Linked DNA regions of Methyloferula stellata AR4. The protein of the gene in region 2 binds, or shares a complex with, the protein of the main gene of each other region. Links are inferred from orthologs where the notes say so. Each region holds a gene or a part of one and is shown on either strand. Other genes may lie near its edges.

The links. Proteins that work in one complex are often made in the same cells at the same time.
Region 1: the proteins of dnaN (region 2) and A3OQ_RS0111340 are in contact, whole or in part, in a solved structure (PDB 1OK7), measured with the Escherichia coli proteins. The link is inferred for Methyloferula stellata AR4 from one-to-one orthologs.

What each region holds. Positions count from the first base shown.
Region 1 is NZ_ARWA01000001.1:2,314,907-2,318,991, forward strand. The notes cover bases 1,173-4,085. They hold A3OQ_RS0111340 (DNA polymerase IV), read right to left. Parts: upstream 3,318-4,085; coding sequence 2,028-3,317; downstream 1,173-2,027. Other genes in these bases: A3OQ_RS0111335 (cell envelope integrity EipB family protein), read left to right, coding at 1,173-1,780; A3OQ_RS0111345 (DUF3572 domain-containing protein), read right to left, coding at 3,314-3,637; A3OQ_RS0111350 (response regulator), read left to right, coding at 3,743-4,085. Also shown: A3OQ_RS0111325 (glycerophosphodiester phosphodiesterase family protein), read right to left, coding at 1-83; A3OQ_RS0111330 (RidA family protein), read right to left, coding at 80-556; more of A3OQ_RS0111335, read left to right, coding at 887-1,172. UniProt on the Escherichia coli protein: Poorly processive, error-prone DNA polymerase involved in translesion repair and untargeted mutagenesis. Copies undamaged DNA at stalled replication forks, which arise in vivo from mismatched or misaligned primer ends.
Region 2 is NZ_ARWA01000001.1:1,292,042-1,297,339, reverse strand. What follows is about bases 888-3,841. They hold dnaN (DNA polymerase III subunit beta), read right to left. Parts: upstream 2,947-3,841; coding sequence 1,828-2,946; downstream 888-1,827. Other genes in these bases: A3OQ_RS0106380 (transglycosylase domain-containing protein), read left to right, coding at 3,224-3,841; A3OQ_RS0106390 (septal ring lytic transglycosylase RlpA family protein), read left to right, coding at 1,446-1,745; A3OQ_RS0106395 (alpha-E domain-containing protein), read left to right, coding at 888-1,023. Outside these bases: A3OQ_RS0106400 (circularly permuted type 2 ATP-grasp protein), read left to right, coding at 1-58; more of A3OQ_RS0106395, read left to right, coding at 64-887; more of A3OQ_RS0106380, read left to right, coding at 3,842-5,298. UniProt on the Escherichia coli protein: Confers DNA tethering and processivity to DNA polymerases and other proteins. Acts as a clamp, forming a ring around DNA (a reaction catalyzed by the clamp-loading complex) which diffuses in an ATP-independent manner freely and bidirectionally along dsDNA.

The DNA.
Region 1 (4,085 bases), 1.0 Mb from region 2 along the record:
CCTTTTGTGCTGTCGTGAAGGCCGCGATGCGCGATAGGGCGCGCCGTCAGCCAATCCGGCGCATTTGGTGACTGCGACTTCAAGACGGGCTGATTTCGAACATGGCTTCGACTTCGACGGCGGAATCGAGCGGCAACTCGGCGACGCCGATCGTCGAGCGGGCATGGCGTCCCTTATCGCCCAAAACTTCGACGATCAGATCCGAGGCGCCGTTCATGATCGGCGCAATGGCCGAAAATCCCGGCGCGACATTGATGAAACCGCCAAGCCGGACGCAGCGGACGATTTTGTCGAGATCGCCCACGGCCGCCTTGGCTTGCGCCAGAATATTGATCGCGCATTGCCGCGCCGCTGCTATGCCCGCTTCGGCCGAGACCGCGGCGCCGATCTTGCCGGCATGGGCGGGTGGGATCTTGCCGTCGGCTCCGAAGGCCACCTGGCCGGAGATGACGAGAAGCGATCCGGTGACGACATAGGCCACGTAATTGGCCACCGGCGCAGCTGGCGTCGGAAGGCTGATGCCCAGCGCCTGCAATTTCTTTTCGACTTCGCTCATCCCAAACTCCTGGCTTCCATTGCGGCGGAGACATGCGCGATCGGCGTGAAAGGTGCAAGACAGGCGGACAAGACAGGCGCCGCGGACGAACGGTTAACCAAACCAATGCCTGCGACTCAAAAAGATTTGGGATATATTTACTCAAATCTTTCCGTGCCTTGCCCCGACTTCGGGCTTTGCTTTGGCGCTAATGGTTTGATTTCAAACGCGTGTTCTGCTTCAATCGCAACGCAACAAAAAATCCGGGTCCGCGTCTGGCGGCGCCATTGCCCGTAATTTTGCCATTCCAACCCGGCATGGCCTTCGTAACAGAAGGATAAAGGGAGCCCTATGCGAAATCGGACATTTCTTTTGGCTGGAGCGGGCATTTTGACGGCTGCTATCCTGTCTTCATTGCCGCTTACGGAACTCAGGGCCAATCCGCCGGCAGGGCCTGCTCCCGAAGGCGGCACCACGAGCGTGAAGACCAATCCGACCATGCCGCTCGCCGCGCATCGCGCCGTCTACGAGCTGACGCTTTTGAAATCCACCGGCAACAAAAGTCCGACCGCCGCGCGGGGCCGCATCGCTTTCGATTTTTCCGGCTCGGCCTGCGACGGCTATGTGCAGAACTTCCGGCAATTGACCGAGTTGCAGCCGGCGGAAGGACCGACGCGCGTCTCCGACATGCGGTCGGCGACATTCGAAGATGGTGACGGCAAGAATTTCGCCTTCGACATGCAGACCAATGTCGATAATGCGCAAAACGACATTATCGACGGCAAGGCCACGAAGGCCGGCGACGGCGCGCTCTCCATCGCTTTGTCCAAACCGAAGCCGGGCAAGCTCAATCTCGATACCGACGTCGTATTTCCGACCGAACATCTGCGCCGCATTCTCGATGCGGCCGAAGAGGGCCGCAACATTCTCGAATTGACCGTCTATGACGGGTCCGAGACGGGCGACAAGCTTTATGAAACCACGACCATCATCGGACATCCGATCCTGGCGCCCGTGGTGGAACAGGCCGCCCATATTCCGGCGCTCGAAAACATGAAGCGCTGGCCGGTGTCGATCAGCTATTTCGAAGTCGGCAAAAAGGACGAAGGCCCGAATTATATCCTGTCCTTCGATCTCTACGAAAACGGCATCTCCCGCGCGTTAAAACTCGATTACGGCGACTTCATCCTCGGCGGCGAAATGACCAGCCTCGAACTGCTGCCGCAGCAAACCTGCAGCAAGTGAGGCGGTCGCGAAGCCGCAAACTTCCAATCGCGTCATGGCCGGGCTTGACCCGGCCATCCACGCCGAAACATTGCGAGCACAATTTCAAGGATGATGCAGCGTCTCCGCGTGGATGCCCGTGACAAGCACGGGCATGACGCGCTGGGAGTGGGGCCGCAAATTCCATCGCTCGCGTGCTAAACCTGATAGCCGTAGATCGAGTCCGCGTATGATGCGCCCAAATGGTTTCAATTGAACATTTGCAGTTCTATCGTCGCGTGCGTGGCCGAAGCGAAATGCCTTTGACCACGGCGCCCGGGCCGAACTTGTCCCGCAAGGCATCGATCGCCGCTTCCGTCGCCTTTTCGCGCGCGAGGCCCGTATCGACGAGATCGCCTTGATCGGCCTCTTCGGCCGGACACAGATCATGCGCGGCGATGCCGATCAGACGAAAGCGCGTGCCGTCCAATTCCCGCAGCAGGAGGTCGCGCGCGGCCGTAAACAATCGGTTCGAAAGCTGGGTCGCAGCGAAGCCCGATCTTGCGCGGGTGCGTGTCTTGAAATCCGCGCTCTTCAGTTTCAGCGAGAGGCCGCGCGTCGCAAGCGCGGATCGCCGCAACCGCACAGCGACTTTTTCGCTGAGCCGGTGCAGGACCGGAAGCAAATCCTCGGCGCGGCTGATATCCGTGTCGAAGGTCGTCTCGGCGGAAATGCTTTTCGTGTCCCGCTCGGGCGTGACCTTGCGCCGGTCGATGCCCTGTGCCAGGCGATGAAGGCGCTGTCCCTCCGGACCATAGCGCCGCAAGAGATCTTCTTCCTTTTGGCTTTGCAGATCGCCGAAGCGGACAAATCCCTCGCGCGCGAGGCGCTCCTGCATGACTTTGCCGACGCCAGAGATCAGTCCGATTGGGCGGCCACGTAGAAAGGCTATGGCCTCCTCGCGCCCGACAAGCTGAAAGCCACGCGGCTTATCGAGATCGGAGGCGATTTTCGCGAGAAACTTGCAATAGCTGAGGCCGATCGAAACCGTGATTCCCAGCTCTTTTTCGATGCGCGTGGCGAAGCGCGACAAAACGAATGCCGCGGAGCCGCCATGCAGCGCTTGCGTCCCGGAAAGATCGAGAAAGGCTTCGTCGATCGATATTGGCTCGACCTGCGGCGTCAATTCGAGCATGAGCGCGCGGACTTGCCGGGCGACACGCGCATATTTCGCCATGTCGGGCGGAACAACCACGGCCTGCGGGCAGGCGGCGAGCGCTTTGAACATCGGCATGGCCGAATGCACGCCATAGGTGCGGGCAATATAGCAGCATGTCGCGACGACGCCGCGTTTGCCGCCGCCGACGATGAGCGGCTTGTCGCGCAAACTTGGATTGTCGCGCTTTTCGACGGTTGCGTAAAAGGCGTCGCAATCGACATGTGCGATGGTAAGCTCGTCCAATTCGGGATGGACGAGCGCGCGCGGCGAACCGCAAGCCTGGCAGCGGCGAACTGAGCGGTCAGTCGCAAAAATCTGCGGTGACAGACAATCGCGGCAAAGGCCTTGCGTTTGGCTCACGGAAACGTGTCCTCCGCCGGCGGATCGAGGCGATTTCGCGCCAGAAGAATGAATTTTGGGTCGCAGGCGGCTGTTTCCGCGAAAGCGAGCAGCAAAGACTCGTCCTGTGCGAGGTGATCGAGGACTGCGGCCAAAAATCCTGGACTTCCGGCCGCTTCGCGCAGATTTCCTGGGGATAACCCGCCAAGAGCCATAAATCGGTCGAGGCGCTCCGGCTCCGCGGCGAGAAAGGTCAAAGCCTCGATCGCCAGGGCCTCCGCCGCCTCTCGCGACGGGCCCCCTGAGCCTGACGCCGGTGGCGAAATGCGTCCGTGTTTCATCGGCGGAATTTGCCTTTCGTCAATTTCTCTCAGCTACTGGTTTATGCGTAAGGTTTCTCCCGCCGATGGGGAAGATTCGCCAATCGGGCGCGGAGCTGGATGAAAATGCAGAAAAGTGTCCTGATCGTCGAGGATAATGAGCTGAACATGAAGTTGTTCAACGATCTTCTCGAAGCGCATGGCTACAAGACCGTGCAGACAAGAAGCGGGGTCGAGGCCGTCGAATTGGCGCGGACACACATGCCGAACCTCATTCTGATGGATATTCAATTGCCGGAGGTCTCCGGGCTCCAAGTGACGCAATGGATTAAGGATGACGAAACCTTGCGCCACATTCCGGTGATCGCCATTACGGCTTTCGCCATGAAGGGCGATGAGGAAAAAATCCGGCAGGGCGGCTGCGAGGCTTATCTTTCAAAACCAATTTCGGTCGTCAAATTTCTTGAGA
Region 2 (5,298 bases):
CACGTGGATCGTCGAAGAGCCTGCGGCTGGCGGGATCCTCGAAGAGCCTGCGGGATAAAGACAATGCTTTCGCGCACGGCGGATAATCTCTTCTGGCTCGCCCGCTATATGGAACGCGCCGATTTCGTCGCTCGTATCGTCGAGGCGACGCAGCGGCTGGCGGCTCTGCCAAACAACTATTCCGATACGGGCACGGAATGGGAGAGCGCGCTTGAAGCCTCAGGCGCCGCCGAAGGCTTTCACGAAACGAAAGCGGCGATGGAAGAAGCCAACGTCGTCGAATATCTGACCTTCGCTGCCGATAATCCGTCGTCGATCCGCAATTGCATCGAATCCGCGCGGGCCAATGCGCGAGGCGTTCGCACCGCCTTGACGGTGGAAGTCTGGGAATCGATCAACGGCGCCTGGATCGAGCTGAAACGGTTCGAAAAGGGCAATCTCGCCTCCGGCCGCTACGATCGCGAGGATCTCTCGCGCTTCCTCGAATTCGTCAAACGGATCTCGCTCGATTACGATGGCGCGACCCATCGCACCATGTTGCGCAACGAAGCCTATTGGTTCTCGCGCCTCGGCCTCTATATCGAACGCGCCGACAATACGGCCCGTATCCTCGACGTGAAATATCACGTGCTTCTGCCGGAGACGGAAACGATCGGCGGTTCGCTCGACTATTTCCAGTGGACCGCGATCCTGCGTGCCGTCTCGGCGCTGACCGCCTATCATTGGGTCTATCGCGAAAGCATCAAACCCTGGCTCATCGCCGATCTTCTGATCCGCCGGATGGAGATGCCGCGCTCGCTGATCGCCTGCTACGACAATATCGCGCGCTTTCTCGACGAGATCGGTAAAGGCGAAACGGAGCCAGGCCGGGCCCAGCAATTCGCGCATCAGATCATGGCGCGGCTCGAGCAGGCGACGATCAAGGATATTTTCAAGATAGGCCTGCACGAGTTCATCACGGGTTTTGTCGAAGACAATAGTCTTTTGGGCCAGACCATCAGCGAGCAATATCTGCTCGTCTGACCGATATCGGCCGGTCCGACTTTTTCCCGGTAGCGTCGGTGGACTTGATCCGAGCAGCCATGCCGCCCGCATGGCCGGTATTATACAACCTCCTTGTCAAGCATAGCCCCAGAGGCGCGAAACACCCTCGTCTGATCGCCGAGCTTTGAGGCGTGGCCGCCGAATACATGGCCACGCCCACGTTTTGCTTGGTGCCTTTTTCGTTACCAAGTGTAACTCAGCACGTATACATAATTATAAAGTGTAATTAATTTGACATATGTTCGAATATATGTCGTATAGTTATAGACTATTTAAGTCTAGGCGAAACGTCGCAGACAAGAAATAGCCTCGCTTTTTCCACATCAAACCTCCAGAACCGCCACGCTCGGCCAAAACCGGGCGCGGTATAACAGTATGGAGTTGATGTATTGAAAAAAGTAATGCTAGGAGCGCTTGCTCTACTATCCATGTCGGCTGCGGCGGAAGCCCAGAGCTGGACCGGGCAGGCCTCCTACTATCGGGCGCCTCACGAAATGACCTGCGCGCACCGCTCGCTGCCCTTCGGGACGCGTCTGCGTGTGACGAACCTCAGGAACAACCGCACGGCGATCTTGACCGTCGCGGATCGTGGGCCGTTCATCCGGGGCCGGATTGTCGATGTATCCGTCGGCGCCGCCAATGTGCTGGGCTTCCGCTCCGCTGGCGTGGTGCCGGTCAAGATCGAGACGGTCTTGAACTGAAAGACCATTGGGACCGGTCCGGCGCGCCTGCCCTCGCTGTTGCGAGCTGCGCGCGGGATCGGTCCCTTCATTGCCTGGATGATTACACCCGCATCGGCATCAGCACGTAAAGCGCCGCCGCGCCGTCGCGATCGAGCACCAGCGTCGGCGAACCCGCATCGGCCAGTTTGAACAGAGCCGTATCGCTGTCGAGCTGTGCCGTGATGTCCAAAAGATAGCGGGCATTGAAGCCTATATCGATCGGCGCGGAATCATAATCGACCTCGAGTTCCTCGACCGCCGATCCCTGATCCGGATTGGTCACCGACAAAGTGAGCTTGCCATCGGCCAGCGCGAGTTTGACGGCGCGGCCGCGCTCCGAGGAAATCGTCGAGACGCGATCGACCGCGTCGGCAAAGGGCTTACGGTCGACGACGAGCCTTTTGTCGTTGCCGCTCGGAATAACCCGCATGTAGTCCGGGAAGGTCCCGTCGATGAGCTTCGAGGTCAGCACGACCTCACCGAATTTGAAGCGCGCCTTGGTCGCCGAAATCTCGATCGCGACATCCTGACTCGCATCCTCGATGAGCTTCAAGATTTCGGTCACGGCCTTGCGCGGCACGATGACCCCCGGCATGCCGACTGAGCCTTGCGGCGCCGGCATTTCGACGCGCGCGAGCCTGTGCCCGTCGGTTGCGACGGCCCGCAGCATGGCCGTGCCGTCGGCATCGACCGTGTGCATGAAAATACCGTTGAGGTAATAGCGCGTCTCTTCGTTCGAGATCGCGAATTGCGTCTTCTCGATGAGCTTTTTCAATTCCCCCGCGGGAAGGCTGAAGGCGTGGCTGAATTCGCCAGCCGCGAGATCGGGGAAGTCGCTTTCGGGCAGCGATTGCAGGCTGAAGCGCGAACGGCCCGAGCGCAGGGTCAATTGGCCCAATTCGCCGGTCGCCTCCAAGGTCACCTGGGCGCCATCGGGGAGCTTGCGGACGATGTCATAAAGAATATGGGCCGGCAGCGTGGTCGCGCCCTTCTGGCCGACGTCGGCAGCCAATTGCTCGGTCACTTCGAGATCGAGATCGGTTGCCTTGAGGCCGAGCGACTGGCCGTCGGCGCGCAACAGGACATTGGAAAGGATCGGAATCGTCGTCCGGCGCTCGACGACGCGATGCACATGGCCGAGCGATTTAAGCAACGCCGCTCGTTCGAGAGTGACTTTCATAAGGCGGGACCCGTCAGATCGAATAGAGCCAGATGCGCGATCCCGCTCCAAAACGCTTCCGGCCTCGAAGGCGACCGGGCCGGGACTCTGACGCGGCGCGAAAGGAATCGCAAGCTTGCCCCGCAAAAGACAGAGGTTTTCCGCAAGTTTGCGGAAATCTCCGTCCATGACGCCGCACAGCGCCCCTTTACCGGCCCTTAATCCGGCGGATTTAGGCTTCCAAAAGCCGGGCGCGACACCCGGGGAGGCCCTATGACCAGGCGGCGGCGTTAAAGCCATGAAAAAAGGCTCAGAAAACGCCCGTCGCGAACCGACTTTCGCGCCATCCGTGCGAATACCCCCCGTGCGGCCCGATTTCGAGGCCGAGGACGAGGGCCCCCCAGGCAAAACGCCAAGTCGGGCATCAAGCAAGGCGCAAAGCAAGGCCACAAGCCGCAAAAGCGCCGCCAAGCGCCGCGCCCGCAAGCCGGGGCGCTCGCTTTTCGGCCGGCTTTTCTATTGGTGCTTCACGCTCGGCATCTGGGCCCTGATCGGCGGCGGCGCCCTTGTCGCCTATTATGCCACGCAATTGCCGCCGATCGATCAGCTCGCGATCCCGAAACGGCCGCCGAATATCGCGATTCTCGGCGAGGACGGGTCGCCTCTTGCCAATAGAGGCGATACCGGCGGCGCGGCGATCCACCTCGCCGATCTGCCGCCCTATCTGCCGAAAGCTTTCGTCGCGATCGAGGACCGCCGCTTCTATTCGCATTATGGCGTCGACCCCGTCGGCATTTTCCGCGCGCTCACGCGCAATATCATCGGCCATGGCGGGATGCAGGGCGGCTCGACGCTGACGCAGCAGCTCGCCAAAAATCTGTTTCTGACGCAGGAGCGCACTTTCTCGCGCAAGATCCAGGAAGCGATCCTCGCGCTCTATCTCGAACATAAATATTCGAAGGACCAGATCCTCGAACTTTATTTGAACCGCGTCTATTTCGGCTCAGGCACCTATGGCGTCGAGGCGGCGGCGCTCAAATATTTCGGCCATGAGGCAAGCGCGGTCACGCTCCCCGAGGCAGCGATCCTCGCCGGCCTCATGAAAGCGCCGACCAAATATGCGCCGAACCGCAATCCGCAATTGGCGACCGAACGGGCCGCGCAGGTCATCGCCGCGATGGCACAGGAAGGCTACATCACGGAGAACACGGCGAAGATCGCCCTCGCCCTGCCCGCCCGCGCGGTGCACGACCAGCGCAATGGATCGGTCAACTACGCGGCCGATTATGTCGTCGACATGCTGAACGATACGATTGGCGCGATCGACGAGGATATCGTCGTCACCACCACGCTCAATCCCACGCTGCAAACGGCTGCGGAAAAATCCCTGACCGAAGAGCTCGACCGCAAGGGCGCCAAATTTGGCGCGAGCCAAGGCGCGCTCGTCGCCATCAATCCGGACGGCGAGATCAAGGCGCTCGTCGGCGGGCGTAATTACGCCGACAGCCAATTCGACCGCGTCGTCGCTGCGAAGCGGCAGCCGGGTTCCGCCTTCAAGCCTTTCGTCTATCTGGCCGCGCTGGAACGGGGTCTCACGCCCGACACGCTGCGCGAGGATGCGCCGATCAATGTGCGCGGCTGGCAGCCTGAAAATTATTCGCGCGAATATCAGGGCGCCGTATCGCTGACCAAGGCCCTGTCGCAATCGCTGAACACGGTTGCCGTGCGGCTCGGACTCGAGGTCGGCGCGAAGACGGTCGCCAAGGTCGCACACCGGCTCGGCATCACCTCGGATCTTCAGGCCAATGCCTCGATCGCGCTCGGCACGTCGGAAGTGACGCCGCTCGAACTCGTCACGGCTTACGCGCCTTTCGCCAATGGCGGCATCGGCGTGCAGCCGCATATCGTGACCAAGGTGACGACCGCGAACGGCAAACTGCTCTATCTGCGCAAGGGCTCGAGCAATGGCCGCGTCATCGATCCGCAATATGTGCCGATGATGAATACGATGATGCAGGAAACGCTTCTCACCGGCACGGCGCGCAGAGCCGATCTGCCCGGCTGGCAGGCCGCCGGCAAGACCGGCACGAGCCAGGATTTCCGCGACGCCTGGTTCATCGGCTATACGAGCCATATGATCACCGGCGTCTGGGTCGGCAATGACGATAATTCGCCGACGAAACATGCCTCGGGCGGCAGTCTCCCGGTCGAGATCTGGTCGCGCTTCATGAAGGTCGCGCATCAAAACATACCGCCGGATCAGCTGCCTCTCGGCATTTGGCGGGCCGTCCCGGCGCCGTCGGATAATCCGATCGCGTCTCTGCTGCCGAATTTCATGCGGCAGGAAACCGCCGCCAATCCGGCCCCGGCCCC